3 regions of the Paenibacillus sp. cl6col genome follow, and region 3 is predicted to be linked to each of the others. Evidence: riboswitches for the same ligand, from Rfam matches in the RefSeq annotation. Region 3 holds a riboswitch; each other region holds the start of a gene.
What was found. Region 3 has a riboswitch for cyclic di-AMP ahead of BLS15_RS21565 (CAP domain-containing protein). Riboswitches for the same ligand answer to the same signal wherever they lie in the genome.

Region 1 (8,323 bases), on a different contig from region 3:
TAATGTGCGGATCCAGTCCCGAGGCAGAGTTCGTCAGCAAATCCTGTGGAATCCGCTTCACATCCGCATCTGGATTCTCCTTGCCCCATTCCTCAACTGACTTCTCAACTCTCTCTTTAAGCGCTGGATTCGAAGGAGCGTAGTTCGGCGAACCAGAGCCAGCAGCATCGTTCCCGATGCTAGATATTCGCCCATGGAAATATTGCGGTTCTGTAAATGTCTGTCCGATCAACTTCGAGCCCAGCAACTGCCCCTTCTCATTGTATACCATGCTGCCGTTCGCTTGATTCGGCATTACCGCCTGTGCAAGCCCCGTCATCGCAAATGGATAAGCAAGGCCGCACAGCAGCAGCAAGCCGATTGTCGTCCGCACCATCGCTCCACCAATATTCATACGCTCTGTCATGTTCGTTCATCCTCTCTTCTTCCTTGCTTGAACCCGATATGATTATTTCAACAATTTTCTCTATCTACATACCAACCATTAGCGTTATTTCAGTTATTGCCGCTAATTACAATTTGGGACAGCTACTCAGCTATTACAGTTAAAGTTGTTATTCGGCTATTTGCAGTTACAATTGTTGCAAGGTTACACTAAGATGCCCACAATTAGATCGATCAGCTTAATGCCGACGAACGGAGCTACTAATCCGCCCAAGCCGTATACGAACAGGTTGCGCTGCAGCAGCTTAGCCGAAGACATCGGCTTATACGCCACGCCTTTGACCGCCAGCGGAATTAATAACGGAATGATGATGGCATTAAAAATAAGCGCCGACAAAATGGCCGATACGGGCGAATGCAAGCCCATAATATTCAGGGCTGACATCTGCGGAATGGCAATCATGAACATTGCTGGAATGATAGCAAAGTATTTCGCCACATCGTTCGCAATACTGAATGTCGTCAATGCGCCACGCGTCATGAGAAGCTGCTTGCCGATCGATACCACCTCAATGACCTTCGTCGGATCAGAATCGAGATCGACCATATTTGCCGCTTCCTTCGCTGCTGCCGTGCCGCTGTTCATCGCGATGCCGACATCCGCCTGTGCCAGTGCCGGAGCATCATTCGTACCGTCTCCAGTCATTGCTACCAGCTTCCCTGCCGCCTGCTCCTTGCGAATCAGAGCCAGCTTATCTTCTGGCTTGCTCTCTGCGATGAAATCATCTACCCCCGCTTCCCGAGCAATGGTTGCTGCCGTCAGTGGATTATCCCCTGTACACATGACGGTGCGAATGCCCATGCGGCGAAGCTGTTCGAACCGTTCCCGCATGCCTGGCTTCACCGTATCCTTCAAGTAGATCAGCCCATAAATATCGCGTCCGACGGCCACAGCCAGCGGCGTTCCGCCAGCAGAAGCAATCGCATCTGAATTGGCATCCAAATCCTGCGGAACGGTACCTCCCTGGGCGATAACCCAGCGTTTCACCGCATCAACAGCCCCTTTGCGCACGCTGCGCCCATCCTTCAGGTCAACACCGCTCATGCGTGTTTCCGCTTTGAACGGGATGAATTCCCCTTGTATAGCAAGTTCTGCTTCATACTTAATTCCTGCCTTGGATACCCAATCCACGACAGAGCGACCTTCAGGTGTCTCATCATGATGAGAGGCAACAGCTGCCCACTGAGACAATGTGTTTACATTCGTTCCTTGCACCGGAATGAGTTCATGAGCCAAGCGATTCCCGAACGTAATGGTTCCCGTCTTATCTAGAATAATTGTATGAATATCCCCGCAGGCTTCAACCGCCTTACCTGACGTTGCAATGACATTGAACCGAGTTACGCGGTCCATACCTGCAATACCGATCGCGGACAGCAACCCCCCAATCGTAGTAGGAATCAAGCAGACCAGCAGGGCAATTAGCACCGCCGCATTCAATTCGACCTGCAAATAATGACTGAATACAGGCAAGGTCACAACGACAACCAAGAAGATAAGCGTCAAGCTGACAAGTACAGTATGAAGAGCAAGCTCATTCGGAGTCTTCTTGCGCTGCGCGCCTTCAACTAATGAAATCATTCGATCTAAGAACGATTCTCCCGGATCGCTTGTAATCCGAATACGAATCTCATCACTAATTACCTTCGTTCCAGCAGTTACCGAGCAGAAATCCCCGCCTGCTTCTTTCAATACTGGCGCAGACTCCCCAGTAATCGCTGATTCATCCACAGAGGCCAATCCGGAGATGACCTCGCCATCGCCAGGAATCGTCTCCCCTTCACGAACGACTACGACATCACCCTTACGGAGCTCGGATGAGGATACGCGAACCGTTCCACCTTCAGTTATCTTGTTCGCCCACAAATCCCGCTTCGCCTGCTTCAACGAATCCGCCTGTGCCTTGCCGCGACCTTCAGCGAGAGCCTCAGCAAAGTTCGCGAACCAAACCGTAATGAATAAGATGAAGCTGACCGCGCCGTTGAACCAACGTGGCATTGGCGAACCAAAGGCATCCGGCACGAACGTAAGCAGCAGTGTAATAACGAAGCCAACCTCGCAAATAAACATCATCGGGTTTTTAACCATCTGACGCGGATCGAACTTCCGCAGCGCATCGATCGATGCTGCCCGCATTAAGCTGCCTTGGAACATGCTCCGTTCCTTGTCTTGATGTGTATGCGTACGCGCCGGTTCAAATGGCGCAGGTGTTTTCATCTGTTTTTCCGTCTTCATTTTCCGTTCCCCCTTATTTCCACAACGTCAGATGTTCTGCGACCGGACCGAGCACGACTACCGGGAAGAACGTCAGAGCACCCACAATAAGTACTGTGCCGACAAATACGATACCGAACAGCGCCGTATTCGTCTGGAACGTACCACTTGTGTTCGGAATTGGCTGCTTCTTCGCCATCGATCCTGCTACGGCAAGGAGCGTAACGAGCGATACGTAGCGCCCTAAGAACATGACAATACCTGTGGAAATGTTCCAAAACGGCGTTGCATCTCCCAACCCTTCAAACCCGGATCCATTGTTCGCCGCAGATGATGTAAACTCATATAATGCTTGCGACAATCCGTGGAATCCTGGATTGGACAGGGTGTCCGCCTGTGTAGCAACTGCAATTGCAGTCGGTACTAGAATCAATATCGGATGCACCAGCAAGGTAACCGCCAGCAGTTTCATCTCCTTACTTTCCAGCTTGCGGCCCAAAAATTCAGGTGTCCGTCCGACCATGAGACCGGATAGGAATACGGCGATCATGACGTACAGCAGCACGTTCATAAATCCAGCACCGACGCCGCCGAATACGGTATTCAGCATCATATTCGCCATCGGGATCAAGCCACCGAGTGGTGTCAGCGTGTCATGCATATTATTGACTCCGCCCGTCTCCGATGCAGTCGTAACGACCGAATACAGTGACGATTGCACAACGCCAATGCGCACTTCCTTCCCTTCCATGCTGCCTGTTCCACTTAATCCTGCTGCGTTCAGCACAGGATTGCCCATATGTTCGGCCGTAAGCGATGATCCGAGCATAATGAGGAACAAGATCGCCATGGAGACGAACAGCACTCGCCCTTCCTTCTTGTTGCCGACCATGCGGCTGTAGGCAAACGGCAGCCCCGTGCACAGCATCAGCATGAGTAAAATATGAATTAAATTCGTCACACCGTTCGGATTCTCGTATGGATGTGCGGAGTTCGCTCCAAAGTGGCCGCCGCCATTGTTGCCAAGCTCCTTAATCGACATCATAGCTCCTACAGGGCCGAGCGGAATGTGCTGCTCTGCTCCTTCAACGGTTACTGCACTTTCCATTGGACTTAAGGATTGCGGAACCCCATTCCAGATGAACAGTACACTGGCAGCGATCGCAATAGGCAGGAAAATGCGCGTAATCGAACGCACAAGGTCTGCCAAGAAGTTGCCGAGCGGCTTGCCAGTCAAACCGCGAATAATCGCCATTACTGCCGCAAGCGCAGTAGCAGGTGACGTAAACATCAAGAAAATAATGCCCGTCATTTGTGACAGCGGAGACAGTCCACTTTCACCGCTATAGTGCTGCAAGTTCGTATTCGCCATGAAGCTGATCGCCGTATTGAATGCTACTCCCGGTTCCATGCCAGGAATGCCATTCGGATTCAACGGCAATACCCCTTGAAGGCGGAATATTGCATACGTCACCACAATCATTAGCACGTTCGTGGCAACTGCTGTAAAGGCGTATGCCTTCCAGCTTTGCGATTGATCCTTAATGCCGAAACACTTAAATAAAAAACGATCTATCGGACCAAATACAAGGTCCAACGGTCTTGGAGCTCCGCTATTATCAAACACCCCTGCCATATATATTCCGATCGGACGCGCTATCGCCAAGGCAAGCAATAAGGTAATTCCAATGGCGATCCATTCGATTGCACTCATTGTTCCGTTCCACCCTTCTCTAATGTACAAATATCAACAATCACTCTGCCCAAACTAAAATCGTTCCGGCTTGACTAAGGCATATAACAAATAAATGAACAGCGCCGTAATCAAGGTGAATAACACGATCATCATGAGCGATCACCCCGTTCATCCACTTCCGCCTTGCACCAATGGAGAATGCCCATTACGCTTAGTCCAAGCAGTGCGAGAAGAATCATCATGACTGCATCAAACATAGTCCCTTCCTCCTCCTGAATAAGGTTCTCATCTCTCCAGGCAATGCTGCCGCGATCCCGCTCCTACCAAGACTTCTCGCTCTGTAGGAACGCGCAGGCAACACAAAAAGCCACACGGAAAGAGGGACCCTTTCCGTGTGGCTTTTTTCGCGCGTCGTCAAATAAACGTGCGCGTAATGTTCCACGACGAAATAAAGGCTGCCTCCTTGGACGCTTACGAGGTTAGCTGACGGATTCGGGCGCGAAGAGTCGCCCTACCAGCCAGGAACGGATTCCTGTGCCGGATTCACCCCTTGCGCGAACTGCAGATGTACAGCTGGCGCACTAACATTGGTTCCCCCGTTCCCATGAATGGGATTCAGCGGTGAGCATTGCCTATATGGATAAATTAGATGATATCTGATAGTAAAAATGAAACTTGATCCGATTGCGTATAAATGACGTAATTTGCACCAAGCAATCGGTAGATCGACTGCGGATGATGACGCTTCGTCACGATTGTGATCGGATCCGTCGTCCATTGCCGGCATATTTGAAGCAGCCGGCAGGAAAGCGCAAAGCTCTGTTCAAACACATAGATTCGGCCAATCGGGACATGAGGGACGGCCCACGCCTTCGGCTCCGTCGTATTGATTCGGCATATGGAATGAACGCCAATACCTTCCAATCGCTTTGCCAATCGCCCATTATGGGCAATTCCCGCCACCGAATATCCTGCTCCTTTCAACTGACGTATGAATTCAATCCCCGTCTCACAGCCTGCGAACACTGTAATGACCCGGTCCGCATCGTACATATCCAGTTCCTCCTGTTCATCTGTCCGAAGCCCTACTTGCAAGAAAGAGGTGCGTCGCCATATGATCAGGCGCGCCTCTCCCGTACGCTTACGAGGTTAGCTGACGGATTCGGGCGCGAAGAGTCGCCCTACCAGCCAGGACAGTAATCCTGTGCCGGATTCACCCCATGCGAACGGTGGCTGCTGACTGTCCACTCAGCTCCATTCACTTGATTGGTTCCCCCGCTTCCGCTTCCTGCGGAATTCAGCGATTGAGACGCAACGGATAACGTTGTTGTTGCTGAACTGAATCTTACGCCTTTCCCCCTCCTGCTGTAAATGAAATGAAAACCATAATTTCTCCATTTCCGGGCAATTGTGATCAACTAATCCCATCTTATCTCCCATTACAGCATCATTACCTCGCAATTTCTCAACTTTGCTTATGCGGCGATGATTTCATGAGAAAAACAAAGAAATTTAAATAAATACCTGTATGTAAACGCTTTGTTTGACCATTTGTTTGGATTTCCTGGATTGGATTCTATTTACAATCTCTATTCCAAAAGGTAGGATACGCACAACAACTGAGACGCTGCTTGCAATCGATTTCGATCTGCACGGCAGATATTGCATCTCATCGAGAGGAGGCACGATATGCAAGACCTAGAACTTGCACAATTACTAAGTCACAAGCTATCTGAACACTGGGGAAAATGGAGCGAGCAGCATGGAGACAGAATCTTTCAACCAGAAGAGATGGACGTTCATCTTGCTTCCGACCTTGTTTATATTCGACTTCAACCGCGTGAACAGCTACTCGACAGTACGGAACACAACTATAGCGGCAGCACTCGTCTACGAGCTCACAAGGCGATCTCCCAATGGGAAGTGCAGCAGCGTGGAATCATGTGGGATACGATCATTCCTCGTGCATGGGGAGTAAGCGTTATGCGCATGTGGCTCGATCTACCCCTGGTAGGCGGAACCACGCTTGACGTCATACAACTGGAGCCACATTCAAGCAGGAAGCTATGTCTCTCCCCTTGAAACCAATTTATAGAGAGCTGTAATCGATAATCAAGTTTCTGACGATGCGCAGGCATACAACTGCGCATCGTTCTACCCCGTTTACCCAAACGTGATACTTGTTCAAGTTCCTTCTTGCCCGAATCCTATCACTCGATAGCCATTAAAAAACAGCCCTCCTCTTGCCCATGCAAGTGTCAGACTGTTCACTTCGTTATGCTTGATTGGCATAGGACAGTTGATGTGCATCTTCATATCCTTTCGCATACCCCACCCGATATCCATCTTGATATGCAGGATGCTGAATGCGATGATGAGTCGAATGTGTTGAGGCAAATTGCTTCGTTGTACGCCGACGATCGGGCTGCTTCACAACCTGAAGACGGCGTTGCGATTTCCGTTGCGGAACCTGCTTGCCCGCTTTCCTTACGCTTCCCGTTGATCCAATGCCGCTAACCAACTTCTGCTGTCCTATTTGCCGCCGGGATCTCCGTGCTCGCTTCAGCTTATTCACTTGCAACTTCTCCCTCCTCCACTCTCATCTCCTCGAATTGACAATCCGGATGCAGCCATGGAGGCGCAGCTGTGCCTGTCTTGCGAATACGGGTCTGAAAACCTGTGACCATGCCGCATAGTGCAAGCTGATACATGGACAACAGACGAATATTGTCCTTGAGCAATTTCGTTGCAGCTTCTGAATGTGCTGTGAGGTCAGCCATTTGATTCAACATACGTGCCAATGCGGATTGGCTCTGCACAATAGCCTTGATCATTTCAATCTGCACCTGCTGCTCCTCGTGCGCTGCAGCCATTACATTTTGTCTCCTATTCCGAACTCCCCATTCAACATGCCCCCTCCGAGGCTATCCCCGTAACCCTCGGATTCCTCACGCCGGAGCAGTACCTTCATATTGTGGGACAGACTGACTTGCAGCTTCGTCAAACTCTCGATTACTTCAACCACTTGCGCATGCACGTCAAGAGGTTCGACAATCTGTTCCCGATGATTCGTGAACGAATGCTCTGTCATATGATTCAACGTCCAGTTGCGCATCTTCTCGGCCTCTACTGCTTTAGCTTCTAGGATCTTCGCTACATTGCCCTGCATCTTGGCCATAGCCTCCAGAATGACGTGATAGGACTGTTCTCTATTCATGCAGATCCCCCCTTGCATGCGCATTATTCCTCTGTATCATCCGAAATCTCCTTCAACACATGCTGCAGCTGTTCCGCCATCGCTTCCTCTAGCTCGGCGATTCCGTTCAGATAAGCTACGATACTTTTCGTTAATGCCTGGGAGTATTCCTTATAATCGTTCTCCCCCCCGAATTGAGGGTCAACATCCGGCAGTGCATGCACGATTTGCGCCATGCGAACCGCTACTTGCCGCTCTGCGTCAAGCACGCGCGCCATATGCCGCTGTGTATATGACATTTGACCAATCATGTCCGTGATGAAATGTTGCAATATTCTCCCCTCCCAAGCACAAGGCCTAACTTCCACTCTTCAATTCCTCAAATGTGATAGGAATGAATGACCGGGTGCGCCATAATTGGCAACTGTTCCGTAAGGTTGCTTCTCTCTTGTTCCGTACGGATTGCTACCTTATCAGCGAATCCCCAGCGGTTCAGCGCATGATCACTAACAAGCTCTCTGCATGCTTCACCCTCACGACGATAATACTTTCCTAGTTCCGTTTTAAATACAGCACCGTCAGGAATCTTTCCCTCTGTTGCATGCTGTTTACTCCATTTCTCCGCAACCGCAGCAGCCTCAATTGGTACTCCTGTTGGCCAGCCTCGCAATTCAAGCTGACTTACCCTTACAATCGGGATACGCAACTCCCCTTGAACAGGACGTTTTGCCCCATTTTCAATCCAATAATTTGCATCGTTTAGTCCAGTAAC
Region 2 (8,323 bases), on a different contig from region 3:
GATAAGTGCAGTTCGTCCCTCCACTTGCGGGAAGCCATTGCCGAATGGCCCCTCTAGCTGGATACGGTCTCCATCACGCAGCTGTGCAATTAAACGCGTACCCTCTCCTGCAATCTTGTACAGGAACTGGATGCTATCCTTCTCCAAATTGCAGATGCTAATTGGACGAGACAGAATAGGTGCCGTATTCCAGGCCCGCAGCATAAAGAATTGACCCATGCTTGCTTGAAATTGACCCTCCACCGTCATGAGGTAAATGCCTTCAGAGATGCGTTCGTTGGAAAGAATCGTATACACAAGTATGCTCCTTTTTTCACGAGTAAGGACAGTCTGCATCCTTCTCACGTTTATTGAGATGTGCAGATTCCTGCTCGTAAGAAAAGCCCACATTCACAACCTTATGGATTGCTGCCTATATGGCCTATGCATAAGCTTTTCTCACCTTTACACTTCTACTATGCATGTTCTGGTTGACATCCCACTGTGACCCATGTCACATTAGCGTATGAATTATGACAATGGTTTCGCAAATTTTCAGAATATTAGCAAGAAGTTACAAGTGAACATCCTAACAATTATAGTCGATGAGATTATTTCCCTACCGTACTAGGTAAGTGGAAGGGCATATTTCTACCACCCCAAGGACATAACAAGAACATTGAACTGTTTATGGAATGGGGGAATGGCGCTATGCAACATTGTCGAATCTGCTTATCTGTATTATCCCTTTGTTTGCTCTGTATTACTGGCTGCTTCCATCGTTCGCAGGAAGCAACGCCTCCCATACCCAATCTTCCACCAAGCAAGCCAAATCAGTCAGAATCGATCCATTCATCAGCAGACAGTCTGTGGAGACAAGATCGCACTCATCCAGTACCACGTATCTTCAAGGCAGACTCTGTAAACATGCATTCCCCACATGCTAAGGGGAAGCAAGAGAATGCAGCTTCATCGGATCATCTTGAGATGCCTAAATTCACCATATCAGCTGAGCATAAAGAGCGTGATAATCAGAAAAGTCAGAAGAGACTGGAGTCGCAGCAGGCAGAGTCAGAATCTAGCCAGCAGAAGCAGCGTTCTTCCTCTTCGAATGAACGCCAGCACAAGTGGCAGAAATCAACCCCGTCGCAATCTGCGGCGCAAGCTTCACAATCATCCCGCTCCAGCATGCATAAGATGAAGAAACAGCATCTCACGATTGCGGAACTACGGTTGAAATACCCACATATCTTTAAATTGAATGCGAAGCAGCGTCATGGAGAACGACAAGTTGCGCTCACCTTCGATGACGCACCGGATAACCGCATTACGCCGCTTGTATTGGATATATTGAAGGAGCACAATATCCGAGCCACTTTCTTTCTTGTTGGCTCTCGTGCCAAGGCTTATCCAGGACTCGTCGAGCGGATGGTGCGCGAGGGGCATGTGATCGGTAATCATTCGTACAATCATCCGTTGCTGACAAAGCTGACGCTTCCAGCTTTTGAACACCAGGTGAAGGATACTGAACGCATTATCGAGCAGTCTACCGGATATAAGCCTCGATACTTCCGTCCGCCATATGGAGAAATCAACGAAGAGCAATTGCGCTGGGCAGGAGATAATGGATACATGGTCGTCAATTGGGATGTAGATACAAACGATTGGCGTGGATTAACCGCTTCACGTATTTTGCAAAATGTGATGCGTGGGGTACGCCCAGGTTCCATCGTATTGCAGCATGCCAGCGGAAGCACACAAAATGGGTATCTGCATGGAACCGTGAAAGCACTCCCATCAATTATTCAGCAGTTAAGGGAGCGGAAATATGAATTCGTCACCCTGCCTGATCTACTCCAAGATCAGAAGGAAAAGAAGGAATAAGAAAACAAGCCCCGCCATAATGGCGAGGCTTGTTGTTCAATTGCTATTGTAAGTATTCATCTACATCTATATATAATAGTAGATATTATTTCAACACATATACTTTAACGTCTTGCACGCCGAATGTGTTGCCTGTCTTCTTGCTTACCGGTACAAATATGTCAACCTTTTTCCCCTTGATTGCACCGCCTGTATCCGTAGCTACAGCAACCATACCGCCTGTCGGTAAGTGTTTGAAATCATATCCCGTAATATACAATTTCGTACCAAGCGGAATCACTTTTGGATCGACCGCAACTGTACCTAGTTTCAATGCATTACCCAATGCATCTACTGCGCCCCATTTGCCATTTTCACTCGGATGAGCTGTGTAGGCTGTTGCACGCATGCTTATCGTTTTCTTGTATGTCGCTGTACGTCCAGAGGACAATTGAACTACATTTTTAGGAGCAGCTTGTTGTACTGCTGCTTTCTGATTATTCGAAGCCGTTTTGACTGCCTGTTCGTCATTTTTTGCTACACCCAAAGCATTATTGACTGGCATCCCTTCCAATACCGACTTTTGAACAACAGGGCTTGGAAGTTCGATGGAGAGTCCACCATACAGATTTTTCGGATTAATTGTCGGGTTTGCCGACAATACGGATTCAACACTCATGTTGTAATTCTTAGCAATTGAATAGAACGTTTCTCCTTCTTTTACCGTATAGGGCTCAGCCTGTGCCGGCAAAATTTGAAGAATGGACGCAAGTCCAAGTAAAGCTGCTGTAATCGTTAGTGTAATTCTTTTACGCATATGTTTTGTTTTCCTCCTGTGCATTAGCCTGCGGGGTTAGTTGTCGGATTCGGGTCAAGGAGTTCCCCTACGCCATTCCAAGTTGCGGAATAAGCGATTCACCCCAAGGTGTTCTCGTAATATCGAACACCGGTCAATAATCCCCCGTACGGGTGTGTCGTTTCGGCTCGGATTGCATCATATCACAATTTTGTAACCTGTGCGCAGGAATATGATGGTAACTCTCTGGAACCCGCGCCCCCCAATGGATTGAAGCTTCAAATTTTTTTTATTTCATAACAAATTTGTAATCAGAGATGACATTTTTGTAATCTTTCTGTTTCCATCATAGCACATATTTCAGATTTGTAAACGAAAACGCTTACATAATTCAGCAAACAACAATAGGCACCCCCTAAGGATGCCTATTCGAACACCTATATATTTACAATACCTCTTTACAATACTCTGCTTAGAAAATCCTGCGTTCTAGCATGCTTAGGATGGTTAAATAATTGGTCTGGAGAACCTTCCTCCACAATATTGCCGCCATCCATAAACAAAATACGATCGCCCACTTCACGTGCGAAGTTCATCTCATGAGTTACGATTACCATCGTCATTCCCTCTCCGGCGAGTGATTTCATGACCTCAAGCACTTCGCCGACCATCTCTGGATCAAGCGCTGATGTCGGCTCATCGAACAGCATCACATGCGGCTGCATAGCAAGTGCTCGCGCAATCGCGATACGCTGCTTCTGTCCACCGGACAATTGTCTAGGGAATGCCTTGGCCTTATCCGCCAAGCCAACCTTACCAAGCAGCTCCATTGCTAGTTTATTTGCTTCAGCTTCTGGCACATGTCTCACCTTTATTGGAGCAAGGGTAATATTTTGCAGCACGGTCATATGGGGAAATAGGTTGAACGATTGGAATACCATCCCCATTTTTTCACGTGTTTTGTTAATGTTGTGCGACTTGTCAGTGATGCACTGATCCTCGAATCGGATATCCCCTTGTGTCGGAGTTTCCAGCAAATTAATGCAACGAAGGAGAGTACTCTTTCCGGATCCGCTAGGGCCTATGACTACAACCACTTCACCACGATCAATAGAGACATTTACCCCTTTTAAAATCTCCAATTTATCATACGATTTATGCAAATTTTGAATTTTAATCATGCTCGCTCAACTTCCTTTCCAAACGTGCCACCACTTTCGATAAAGTGAAGGTTAGAATGAGATAGATACACGCTGCTCCAATCAGTGGTCCCATCGCTGAATAAATTTTGGCACGAACGATATTTGTCTCAAACATCAAGTCTGCAATCCCGATGGTGCTGACAATTGAAGTCTCCTTAATAATCGTAATAAATTCGTTGCCGATCGCCGGAATAACATTGCGGAACGCTTGTGGAAGTACGATCAAGCGCATTCCCATTGGTTTTGACATTCCGAGAGAACGAGCTGCTTCCAATTGACCGTGGTCGATCGATTGTATGCCGGCACGGAAGATTTCAGCCAAATACGCACCACTATTTAAGGATAGAGCAATCGCTCCAGATGTTAGTGCACTGAATTCTACGCCATACTCTGCAAGTCCATAATGAATAATGAATAATTGTACAAGCAGAGGTGTCCCACGGAACACCTCGATATAGGTGACAGCAAACCATTTAAGCGGCTTTATTTTAGACATTCTCATCAAGACAATGGCCACTCCCAATAGTAATCCGAACAGAACGGATATCGCGGATAGCAGCACGGTTATGCCAGCACCGGATACAAATCCTAATTTATACGTCCATAACATGTCGAACCAATCGAACATGACAAACTTCCCCTTCCCTATCTATCACGACTGTTAATCTGCATTTCTTCTATATAAAGAGAAAAAGCTCCTCACTGGTTGAATTCCCACGAGGAGCGAACATATCACATCGAGATCCGTATAGACCGCATATAGATGCAATCCATCTGATCTTATTGTTCCGCCAGTTGTACCGCTTGTGTAATGAATTCATCCAGCTTGCCCTGCTGCTTCAAGCGTTCAAGCGTCTTATTCACTTCATCACGCAGTTTCACACTGCCCTTGCGTACTCCAATTACATATCCTTCACTTACTGGCTTCAATTCCACAGGCGCGACAGCGACTTCCTTGCGATTCGCAGCAAATGCCGCTGCCACAGGCTTCTCCACAACGACAGCCTCTAAACGATTCGACTCCAGTGCAAGAACGAGGTCGTTCACCTTATCCAGCATTTCCTTCTTCGCATCAGGGATTTGCTGAACGACATCCTCGAAGGTTGAGCCAAGCTGTACGCCGATCTTCATGCCCTTCAAATCTTCAGGTGACTTATACTTATCCTTGTCTGCAGCACGTACAATAACCCCTGCTTCCGCCAAGTAATAAGGTGTAGAGAATTCCATTGCATTCTCCCGCTCAGGCGTTGGATCTAGGCCCGCGATTGCGATGTCAATCTTGCCTGTCTTCAGTTCCTCAGGCAATGACGACAGTGATGTATCCTTAATCTCTAATTCAGCGCCCAAATCCTTCGCAATTTCCTTCGCTATCTCAATATCGAAACCGACAATTTGATCCTTGCCGTCGATTGTTTTACGGAATTCAAATGGTGGATAGTCAGCACTCGTGCCGAGTACCAGCTTTTTATTCTCTTGTACAGTTGCTAGACGGTCTTCCTTCGCACCGCAACCTACTAATAATGATAGAATGAGTGTGCATGCTGCAACAATTTTTAATGATTTCATTTGCTCCAACCCCGCTCTGTATATGTGTAATATTCCCCGCTCGCTCTTAGTGAGGTAACATCATTATACACGTAGATGCATAGTTATACAACCATTATTTCTTAGGAATTGGATTTAAAAGTAGAATATTAGCGCATAACTCTTCCATTTTATAATACATTGGTCAATTATGGCAACATCCAAACTATCCTTCTTGCTTCTTGCGGAATAGCGGGAGACTAATTGTGATAACTGTGCGACCTGGCACTGATTCAATGATAAGGTCTCCTTCATGGCGCTCAACGATACTGTAGCAGATGGACAAGCCTAGTCCTGTCCCCTTCTCCTTCGTCGTGACAAAAGAAGTTCCTGCCCTGGCTAAAACCTCGGCTGGGAAGCCTGGCCCTTCATCTTCAATACATAGAAGAACCCTATCCCCTTTCATACGAGTTCGAATCGTCATCACCTGGTTTTCACTCATCGCTTCAAGTCCGTTCCGAATGAGATTGTGAAGAAGCTGCTTCATCTCTTTCTCATCCATTTCAATAGAAGGAACTGGTGATATGTCCAGGCGGATATCCTGGCAGCGAGCCGACGCTGATGCTTGCACAAGCGGGTATAATTGTGTAATGATTTCATTCAAGCAATGAGGACGAAATTGGACGAATTTATGTCTAGCCAAGGTCAAATACTCCGTAATGATCGTGTTCGCCCGCTCAATTTCCTCCATCATCGTACGGAAATAGACATGCTCATCCGCATGCTCCGGCTTATTGCGAAGCAGCTGCAGAAATCCTTTGATTGTCGTTAGCGGATTTCGAATTTCATGACTAAGCGCGGCAGCCATCTCTCCCACAACCTGCAGCGCGCTCATACGCTTCATTTCTTGCTCCATCTGTGCCTTCTGACGCAGCGCCTCACTCATCCGATTCATATCTGAGCCGAGCTGGCAAAATTCATTATTGGATTCGATTCTCACTGTCACGTCATAATCCCCACCGGCAATACGATGAGACGCCTCGACTAAATGATGCAGTGGAGTCACGATTAAACGACGGATCCACCAGTTTATTAGGAAGTAAATCACAATAATAAGTAAACTGATCGTAATTAGGGTTACGACCCATACGTAGAGCAACACGTTGCTAATAACTCCCGCAGGCAGCATAATGATTGCTCTCCAGTTCGTCTCCTCAAGCGGAATTGAGAATATATACATGGAGTTCCCACGATAGTCATCAATGATAATAGACTCCTTAGAGTCATTTACTTTGCGTAATAAAGTCGCTGTATCTTCATTAAGATTGGTGTATATATTGTCATAAATCGTTCGTTCTTCATCTGGGTCGTATAATAAATTGCCTTGTAGGGAAGTAAGTAGAATCTTGCTGCTGGGGTGTACACTTAGCTTGTTTGCTAACTGCTTCAAATCGCCAAACCGTATATCAACTCCGGTCACACCGAGCAGTGTGCCTCCTGAGTCGTATACAGGCGTGCTGACGGATATCATCGGTAGGTTTACATAAGGATCAATGTATGGTGCTGTCAAATAGGTTCCATTCTTCTTCACTGAACCATGATAATAGTCGTATTGCGGGTCATCTCGATACTGAGGCAGTGACTCGTCCACATGTTCTTGTTTATTGAAATTACGGAGCAGACCGGATTCATCATGACCAAACCAGGATGTAAATTTCTCCTTCCATTTCGAACCAGTCTGCATGGTGAACCAGTACCCGAATACGAGGTCCTTCGGTTGAAATGCATACCATTCTGTCAATTGATTCACTTCAGCCTTGATTCGCCCAGATGTGTCGAATATGCCCTGAATGACCCTCGCATACGTCTCCACCATTAGCTTGTGGTGACGAATGGCCGCTTCAACATCGTGAGCGGCCATCTTAACTTGATTCAAATAATTGTTCTGCATGCTCGTCTCAATAATCGAACGAACAGCTTCATACGAAAATGAAAAAATTATGGCCAACGCAGCCACTAGTGTCGTCACTACCCGGGCGCTTAGTTGGCTATGTATCGTTCTGAACATAACATCCTCCGATTAACAATTGTCAAAGACAAGATATCGTAGCCCGTTACAGTCTGGATGATATGTACGCGCGCAGTTCTTCTAAGTCGAACGGCTTCGAGAAGAAGCCAATCGCTCCTGCCGCCTTCGCTTCGTTAACCTTGTCTGCATCGCTATAGGCAGACATCATTATAACTTCGGTATCTGGACGCATTGTACGAACCGTATGCAGTACATCCAGGCCATTCATATCCGGTAGGCTCACATCCATGAGCACAATTTTACTTGGACACGCACGCATTGAATCAAGCGCCTGCTCTCCCGTCTCTGCTTCCCTTACTTCCAGTGGCAGTTCATCAAGTGCTTCCTTCAATAGAATCCGTATAGGCATCTGATCTTCCACGACAAGAATGGAGCAGTGACTCGTCACGTCTTCAGCTTCGTCCATCTGTCCATGCATAAGCGCATTACGATCTACCGTAACCGCTGCTTCTTGTACACATGAACGCTGCTTGATGACAAAGTATAAGTAAATAATAAATGGGACAGACGCGGAAAATATAACGAATAAAAATAGTTCCACTATCCTATCCTCCTTCCGATGAGGACGACAACAATCGAGTTATTACGACAACATCATGGATGATTATGATACATATTATAGTATGTTTTGTCGAAGTAAGATATGCTATTTTCTTAATTTCCCCGAAAAAAAGACCTTTGCATGAATTAATCACGCAAAGGCCGTATAAATTCAAATGATATTCGAAGAGATCATAAATCCGTAGATTCCTCTATCGTATCTGCTTCAATCGGCATGTTGACCGGCAAGGTCACAATAACCGTCGTCCCTACCTCAGGCTCACTTTCGATGGACATTTCTCCTCCATGAGCCTTCACCAATTCGTACGT
Region 3 (8,323 bases):
CGCCGCGTGCATCGCACTTCTGGCAGTATTGCGACAACGATTCATCTTGCCGTATGGCCTGGCAGAAGCTTTGGCAATGACTATGCGCTGTTACTGGGATGCCCTTATAGTCAGTCGTAATCACGGCCATCTTCGTCACTAAGGATAGCGAGTCTTGCAGCTGCTGCCATTTTTCCATATCGATGATGCTCTCTAAGCTAAAACGGGAACTCACGATGACTCATTCTCCTTTTGTTTGCATGGCTAAATTATAGCATAATTTTCTGGTTGGATGACAAGATAATACCATTCGGCGTACAAATGATAAGAAAATCCGATAAGATAGCGCTTTATTTCGCAATAATAGTTCAATGATCTAGTTCATTGACGGTTCTATAATAAACATATAAATAGCACAGAGGAGGCATTTAATCATGAGAAAAGCGTTTATCAGCCCAGCCAAATATGTACAAGGTGAAGATGAACTGTATAACTTGGGTTATTTCATTCGAACATTCGGAGATTCTGCTCTTCTGATCGCTCATCCAGATGATGTGCAGCGTGTAAAGCATAAGCTTGAACATACAATGAATAAATACAAAGTTACGTTAGTTGAGAGCGGTTTCACTGGAGAATGCTCTCGTCAAGAAGTAAAACGATTACAACAGCTTGCTATTGAGCATAATTGCTCATGTACAATTGGACTTGGCGGTGGCAAAGCGATTGATACAGCCAAATGTGTGGCAGAAGGGGAAGCGCTCATTATCGTTCCAACTATTGCAGCAACTGATGCGCCAACTAGCCATTCCGCGGTCATGTACACGCCTGAAGGGGAATTTGACGATTATGCTTATTTCAAGCAAAGTCCTAGTGTGGTCATGATTGATACGACTGTCATTGCGAATGCGCCAACGCGCTTCCTCGTAGCAGGCATGGGAGATGCGCTCTCCACTTACTTCGAAGCACGTGCAACAGCAAGCTCTTATTCGAATGTAAATGCAGGACTGCCTTGTGGTGCAATGGGAGGAGTAGCACCTGCCAAAGGTACGAAAGCAGCACTCGCACTTGCGAAGTTGTGCTACGAAACATTGCTTGAAGACGGTGCGAAGGCGAAGATGGCTTGCGATGCGAACTTGGTAACGCCTGCACTAGAGAACATTGTGGAAACGAATATTCTGTTGTCTGGATTAGGGTTTGAGAGCGGCGGATTGGCGGCAGCTCATGCCATCCACAATGGATTAACTTCACTTGAAGGCACTCACTCTTATATGCATGGCGAGAAGGTAGCCTTTACAACATTGGTGCAGCTTGTCCTTGAGAATGCAAGCGCAGCAGAAATGAACGAGGTATTGGAATTCTGCGTAAGCATTGGTCTTCCGGTATGCTTGGCTGATCTCGGTGTAACAAGTGTTACGAACGAGGAATTACAGGCAGTAGCACAGAAGGCGTGCATCCCTGAAGAATCTATCCACTCCATGCCGTTCCCAGTCACAGAAGAGATGGTCGTATCGGCGATTCGAGTGGCTGATATGATGGGTCAACAATTCAAAGACCAGAAGGACGTGTAAGGAATGAAAAAAATATTGAATCAACCGGAAACATTGGTTCGGGAAATGTGTAACGGTATGGTGCTTGCACATCCGGAACTGGAGTTCATCAGCAAATACAAGATTGTCAAGAAAAAAATCGTGAATGAGAACAAGGTTACGTTGATCAGTGGCGGAGGAAGCGGTCATGAACCAGCTCACGCTGGATTTGTTGGACAAGGCATGCTCGATGTAGCTGTATGCGGTGATGTATTTGCATCCCCCTCACAAATTCAAATTTATCAAGCGTTAAAGGCCTCTGCAAGCAAGAAGGGAACGCTGCTCATAATTAAGAACTACAGTGGCGACATTATGAACTTCAAAAATGCGTCGCATCTGGCCAAAGAAGACGGAATTCAGGTCGATTATGTCAAAGTGGACGACGATATAGCTGTAGAGGACAGTCTATACACGGTTGGCCGCAGAGGTGTTGCAGGCACAGTGCTCGTTCATAAAATTGCAGGTGCGGCCGCTGAAGAGGGCTTGGAGCTTGCAGAAGTGAAGGCGATTGCTCAGCACGCGATCGACAACACAAGAAGTATTGGATTCGCGCTTACCTCATGCACAGTTCCAGCAAAAGGAACACCAACGTTCCAGTTGAATGACGATGAGATCGAGTACGGCGTAGGAATTCATGGGGAGCCTGGCATTCGTCGAGAGAAGATCGCTTCTGCTAACGAACTGGCGAAGAAAATGGTTGCGGATTTGTTCCGTGACATGAAGATTACAGCAGGCTCTAAGCAGGAGCTAGCCGTGTTGATTAACGGATTTGGCGGATCTCCGCTGCAAGAATTGTACTTGCTGGCGAACGCTGTAGTTCGGGAGATTCATGCACAACAAATTACTCTTGTCAAAGTATTCGTAGGCAACTACATGACAAGTATCGATATGGCTGGCGCGTCGGTGTCGATTATCCGCTTGGATGAACAGCTTAAGCATTATCTTGAAGCAAGCTGCAATACGCCAGCGCTGCAGGTGAGTGGTTCATTTGAACCAATCCATCCTGAGGAGATGTCCGAAGCAGGAACTGCGAGCAACGAGGTATCCTTCACAGTAGAGACGGACGAGGCCTTCTCGAAGGTCGAACATAATGTGTTCACGGTTAATAACCTGATCTATCTAACAGACAAGATGAGCGAAATCATCATTGAAAATGAGGTTCCATTCTGCGAGTTGGATTCACATGCAGGTGATGGCGACTTCGGTATGAGTGTGGCGAAGGGCTTCAAGCAATTGAAGAGAGAATGGCATGACATCATTGAACATCATTCAGACAACATGGGCAGCTTCCTCCATGCTTGCTCGTTAGTTATTATGGAGCATTGCGGCGGCGCTTCCGGCCCAATCTGGGGTTCAGCATTCCGTGCTGCCAGCAAGTTCGCGGGCGAACGCGTAGAATTGACCGTTTCTGAATTTGCACAAATGATGCAAGCAGTTGTTAAAGGCATTCAAGACACGGGCGAGCGCTCATTCGGAAGAGGAGCTGTAGTTGGGGATAAGACACTTGTCGATGCGTTGGCTCCATTTGCAGATGCGTGGGTACAGAGTGCGTCTGAGGGCGATGACGTGAAGACTGCTTCTGTGAAAGCGGCAGAGGCTGCTGTTCAAGGTGCAAAGTATACAGAGACAATAGTAGCTCGTATGGGAAGAGCGGGTACGGTTGGCGAACGGAGTCTTGGCTATCCTGATGCTGGTGCCTATGCGCTTGGCGTGATTTTCACAGCGTTGTCCCAAGTGATCAAGTAAGAAGCGAGCGGATTAGGATTAGATCAATTTCCGACCAAATGGAATACTAGAAAAGTAGAACCGGAGTGCAGTCTAGCATACTCCGGTTCTTTTCGTTTGGAAGATATTATAATTAATTACAATATATTTGAAATGATCTCCTGTATTATCCGTGTTAGGATCGGAAACGTACCACAAAACAAGCCGAAGCTCATCAGAGCGCGGGGGAACCGATTCATTGGGGTGAAGTCGTATAGCGACAGGGGAGTCCACTTTAACCCGAACCCGACAGCTAACCTCGCAGGCTGCAAAGGGAGAGATGTACAGGATGAAGAAGACATTTAAGAAAGTTGTAATTACAAGTGCGATTGCATTGGCACCGGTTATGGCGGTGAACTCTGCTATGGCAGCACCCGTTAGCCCAGTGCAACAGCCGAATCCAATGATGAACTCGAATTGTTCAAACCTGGGTATGAATATGGACTTTGATAAAGTATTCCAAGATAACTCGGAATTGAAGCAAATCTTGTCCAAATGGATGGAAGCCATTCAAAAAGAGATTGGGAATAAGCCAATCGTTCCGCCTCCCGTTCAAAAGCCAGAGGTGGACAAGCCGGAAGTAAATAAACCAGAAGTTGAAAAGCCAGAAGCAAACAAACCTGAGGTAGAGAAGCCAGAAATCGAGAAACCTGAAGTTGAAAAGCCTGAGGTTAACAAACCAGAAGTAAACAAGCCAGAAGCTGAAAAACCAGTAACACCTGGTGACAATAAACCAACTGCGCCGCAAGACAACAACAATGCGAACAGTGACTTCGCTAGCCAAGTTATCGATTTGGTGAACCAAGAACGTGCGAATGCTGGTTTGCAGCCATTGAAATCCGATGCACAATTGAACAAAGTTGCGATGATCAAGGCGAAAGACATGAACGATAACAACTACTTTGACCATCAATCTCCAACACTTGGCTCCCCATTTGATCTGATGAGAGCACAAGGTGTCAATTTCAATACTGCTGGCGAGAACATTGCCAAAGGCCAACGTAATCCGCAAGAAGTAATGAACGCATGGATGAACAGCGATGGACACCGTAAGAACATCCTGAACTCCAGCTTCACCTCCATCGGTGTTGCATACTACAATGGCGTGTGGGTACAATCATTTACAGGCTAACGAGTTAAGTATGTAGATATCACATCAAGAACCTGCAGGTAAGTGCAGGTTCTTTTTTTTGTATTTAATCAGGCGCTCTACAAGAGAATAACGAGGAAATTAACAGAAATGAAGTTGATCTTATATGTCTCTGTTGAAGACCGGATTCAGTTTCTTTTCAATGTTATACCAATTGTGCCATTCTGTTGTTGGATCGATGAATTCTCTCATTGCTGCACGCAACCATACAGATCGAGCAAAATTTTTAACATTTATGCGTCTACAGCGATAAATCACTTTGTCTTCATTGGGCAGCTCAGCCTGCATAAGCCACGCGCAATAGGACGTGAACGACAACTTATTAAGCTCAAGCATTGACACGACGGCTGTCGCCATGCGTTCATCTTCCTCTGTTCGCAAGATATGATTCGCATGAAGAAGCATGTGCTCAATGGCACTGAGAAGCTTCTTGCATTCCTCTGGGCCAATGTGTGGACTGCGTACACAAGCAGCCATGACATCTGCGATGTGAGCTGGAGAATGAGCCCATCCTTTAACTTCTACATAATCGCGATAATCGTTCTCCTGCATGCAATAATCAACAACTCGCTTCGCAATGTGTTCATATAAAGGCTTGCTTATATAAGGCTGTTGTTCATCACGCTTCAGAAGCAGTGCGAGTAAGAGGGCGGAGAATGTACGTTGGAAGACCGAATCGTTCTCAGCAGTCCCAATTCCTTTGAAAAGCATTTGGTCTGATAACGTCTGATGAAGAAGCTCTGTTAGTTGTCCAGCGGTCAGGATTTTTTGTGTAATAAGCCATTCATACAATATCCCATATGCAAGATCATCCCTCAATTCAGGATCTGTAGAGCCAAGTAGGCTGACTACTTGTTGTACGGCTTCATATTGTTCGATTTCTGTTGGTGGTTTATATTGATGCTCCACGATCGAGTGCAGCTGCTGCTTGTCCATGAAATGAATCCCCCCCATTAAAGGTTTGTTTAGGTATTTGTATTCGCTAATGAATAATCATAAAAAGAATGAGATGATCATTTTAACATGATAGGAAAGAAATGTATATGTAGACGAATGGTAGTAACGAACGAAATCATGGTTTCTAGCAATACGGTATAGTTAGCAAGTAAGGAGGGAATGAATAAGAAACCCCCTGAACATAATCGTTAAGGGGGCGGGCGATAAATTTATACCCAGCCGAAGGCTCTTGCGAGCTGAGCCGTGGCGAAGGTGACAGCTATAGCAATTCCGAGTGGGATAACGGCAGACAATACTGTCCATTTTGCACTCTTCGTTTCTTTATAAATGTTGAATAGTGTCGTTCCGCAAGGGTAGTGGAGCAAGGAGAACAGCATCATATTCAATGCAGTCAACCATGTCCATCCATGCTGCAGGAAGATTTCCTTGATGTTCTCCATTCCATCTGCATCAACCATTGCCCCAGAGGACAAGTAGCCCATTAGCAAGATAGGAAGGACAACCTCGTTCGCAGGCAAGCCGAGCAGGAATGCCATAACGATGAATCCATCTAAGCCAATAGCGTGAGCGAATGGGTCGAAGAATGAAGCCATATGATTCAATATGCTGTCGCCACCGACAAATACGTTGCCAAGAATCCAAGTCAGAACGCCGGCTGGTGCCGCAATAACGACAGCGCGAGTCAATACGTTAAGCGATTTATCACGCGATGACAATAAAATCGTCTTCCAGACTTGCGGTCTGCGGTACGGTGGAAGTTCAAGCGTATAATGTGTGGGCACACCGCGCAGTGCTGTTTTGGACATGACCCAAGATACGGTCAAGGTGACAACAATCCCAATCATAACCATACCCATCACGATAGCTGCCGTTACGATCGTCTGCATCCCGCTTGCTACACCTGCTGCCATGAACAGAGATGACAACAGAATCAGGGTTGGCCATCTGCCGTTACATGGTACGAAGTTATTCGTTAATATCGCAAGCATGCGTTCTCGTGGCGATTCGATAATCCGTGTAGACAAGATCGCTGCTGCATTGCATCCGAAGCCCATTGACATCGTCAAGGCTTGTTTTCCGTGTCCGCCGGACTTTTTGAATAGACGATCCATGTTGAATGCAACTCGAGGCAGATACCCGAAATTCTCAAGTAACGCGAAAATAGGGAAGAAAATAGCCATTGGCGGCAGCATGACACTGATTACCCATGATGTACCGCGATATAAGCCGAGTACAAGAATGCCATGCAGCCAAGCAGGAGCATTCATCGCTTCAAATGCAGTGTTTAAGTACCCTTCAATCACTTCGAAGAAGGAAAATATCATTTCCGACGGAACATTCGCTCCAGCAATCGTCAACCAAAATACAACACCCAAGATGGCGAGCATGATCGGAAAGCCCCAGATCGGAGAGGTTAGAATCTTGTCTAACCGGTATGTGCTTTTTAATTTCTTCTTGTCTTCATAGACAACGGCTGCACTGCATATATCACGCGTCGTACGATAAATATCCGTTACAATTCCGTCCCGAATTGCTTCTCCGCTTGCAAGAGTGCGTGCTCTGGACAATAAGGAGTCCAATGATTCTGAATTAGTGGCAAGCGGTGTGGCCATACGAAACAACTCCCTTCACGGTATCTGCGACCGGCGAGTTCCATCTGGATCTCATCGAATTGATCAAGCTCTCATCACCGTCAAGCAGACGAAGTGCAATCCATCTTGTTGGAAATGTTGTGCCAAGCTTCTCCAGAATGATCGGTTCTAGTGCTGCGATTTTCTCTTCTATATCCTCGCTATATTGCACGAGCAGCGGGGCAGGTACAATCTTGCCGGAAGCTACGCCCCTAATTTTCTCCATCATTTGATCAATCCCTGTACGGTGTCGTGCAGAGATCGCAACTGCGGGTACACCAAGCTTCTTCTCGATCGCATTAATGTCGATCTTGACACCGAGCCGCTTCGCCTCATCCATCAAGTTAATGCAGACAACAACGCGGTTGGTCATTTCCATCACTTGCAGTGCCAAGTTCAAATTCCGCTCCAGTGATGTCGCGTCCAGCACGACGAGTGTCACATCGGGTTTCTCAAAAATAATATAATCCCGAGCGGCTTCCTCGTCGGCGGAATTGGAATAGAGCGAATACGTACCTGGCAGGTCGACCATTTTATAGGAAGTACCTTCATGATTGAAGTGGCCTTCTGCTGTTAGGACGGTTTTTCCCGCCCAGTTTCCCGTATGCTGTCGCATTCCTGTAAGGGAATTGAACAAGGTACTTTTACCGGTATTTGGATTGCCGGCTAAGGCAACCGTATATTGTTCTGTCATTGATCATCACTCCCAACTATTTCGCCATACATGAGTGTGCTTTCTTCCTTGCGAAGCGCTATCGTTGTATTATTGACTCGAAATGCGATCGGATCGCCGAGCGGGCTGCGCTGCAGCACTTCGATCACATTGCCTGGAACAAAGCCGAGATCAAGTAATCTTCTCCGTAGTACTCCTTGAACTTCGATTCGATTCAACCGTACATGCTGGCCTGTGCCAGCACTGTATAGCGTTACGACATTTGAATGCATTTGATTCACTCTCCTGATTTCACCATGTCCTAAAAAGTTTGCCCAGTGCAAGATTTGTCCCAAAAAAAAGCGGGATTTTTCCGTTCATGCTACTTCATTAGTATAGGTCAACTATGTTTGTTGAGCAACAAAAACTTTCCCCGATGCAAAAATATTTATATTTATCATATGCGTGAAGGGTGGAAACGTTGCCATCTTCTCCGTGAAAATTATCATTCTAGTTGGATTGATCATTATCGCATTCTAAATATCGTGGATTCGCTTCTCGACAGTGATGATGGTAAACGGATTACGCTTATCCCACCAGCAAT

Region 1: another riboswitch for cyclic di-AMP. It lies ahead of BLS15_RS20320 (hypothetical protein); the one in region 3 lies ahead of BLS15_RS21565 (CAP domain-containing protein).
Region 2: another riboswitch for cyclic di-AMP. It lies ahead of BLS15_RS06520 (3D domain-containing protein); the one in region 3 lies ahead of BLS15_RS21565 (CAP domain-containing protein).

Annotation. Positions count from the first base shown of each region.
Region 1 is NZ_FNAZ01000008.1:90,501-98,823, forward strand. It holds gene kdpC (potassium-transporting ATPase subunit KdpC) at 1-406, opposite strand, end outside; gene kdpB (potassium-transporting ATPase subunit KdpB) at 590-2,599, opposite strand; gene kdpA (potassium-transporting ATPase subunit KdpA) at 2,694-4,364, opposite strand; gene kdpF (K(+)-transporting ATPase subunit F) at 4,428-4,508, opposite strand; cyclic di-AMP (ydaO/yuaA leader) riboswitch at 4,809-4,986, opposite strand; gene BLS15_RS20320 (hypothetical protein) at 5,001-5,408, opposite strand; cyclic di-AMP (ydaO/yuaA leader) riboswitch at 5,479-5,668, opposite strand; gene BLS15_RS20325 (hypothetical protein) at 6,045-6,437, shown strand; gene BLS15_RS20330 (hypothetical protein) at 6,631-6,930, opposite strand; gene BLS15_RS20335 (hypothetical protein) at 6,923-7,228, opposite strand; gene BLS15_RS20340 (alpha-helical endospore appendage domain-containing protein) at 7,228-7,572, opposite strand; gene BLS15_RS20345 (hypothetical protein) at 7,596-7,883, opposite strand; gene BLS15_RS20350 (glycosyltransferase family 2 protein) at 7,931-8,323, opposite strand, start outside.
Region 2 is NZ_FNAZ01000002.1:514,273-522,595, reverse strand. It holds gene BLS15_RS06530 (dihydroorotate dehydrogenase electron transfer subunit) at 1-297, opposite strand, end outside; gene BLS15_RS06525 (polysaccharide deacetylase family protein) at 691-1,863, shown strand; gene BLS15_RS06520 (3D domain-containing protein) at 1,949-2,659, opposite strand; cyclic di-AMP (ydaO/yuaA leader) riboswitch at 2,669-2,837, opposite strand; gene BLS15_RS06515 (amino acid ABC transporter ATP-binding protein) at 3,097-3,819, opposite strand; gene BLS15_RS06510 (amino acid ABC transporter permease) at 3,812-4,468, opposite strand; gene BLS15_RS06505 (transporter substrate-binding domain-containing protein) at 4,621-5,406, opposite strand; gene BLS15_RS06500 (HAMP domain-containing sensor histidine kinase) at 5,591-7,432, opposite strand; gene BLS15_RS06495 (response regulator) at 7,479-7,994, opposite strand; gene BLS15_RS06490 (sensor histidine kinase) at 8,186-8,323, opposite strand, start outside.
Region 3 is NZ_FNAZ01000009.1:67,687-76,009, forward strand. It holds gene BLS15_RS21550 (PocR ligand-binding domain-containing protein) at 1-214, opposite strand, end outside; gene BLS15_RS21555 (glycerol dehydrogenase) at 414-1,547, shown strand; gene dhaK (dihydroxyacetone kinase subunit DhaK) at 1,551-3,311, shown strand; cyclic di-AMP (ydaO/yuaA leader) riboswitch at 3,483-3,612, shown strand; gene BLS15_RS21565 (CAP domain-containing protein) at 3,619-4,461, shown strand; gene BLS15_RS21570 (DUF2785 domain-containing protein) at 4,582-5,415, opposite strand; gene BLS15_RS21575 (nucleoside recognition domain-containing protein) at 5,646-7,049, opposite strand; gene BLS15_RS21580 (FeoB small GTPase domain-containing protein) at 7,027-7,761, opposite strand; gene BLS15_RS21585 (FeoA family protein) at 7,758-8,012, opposite strand.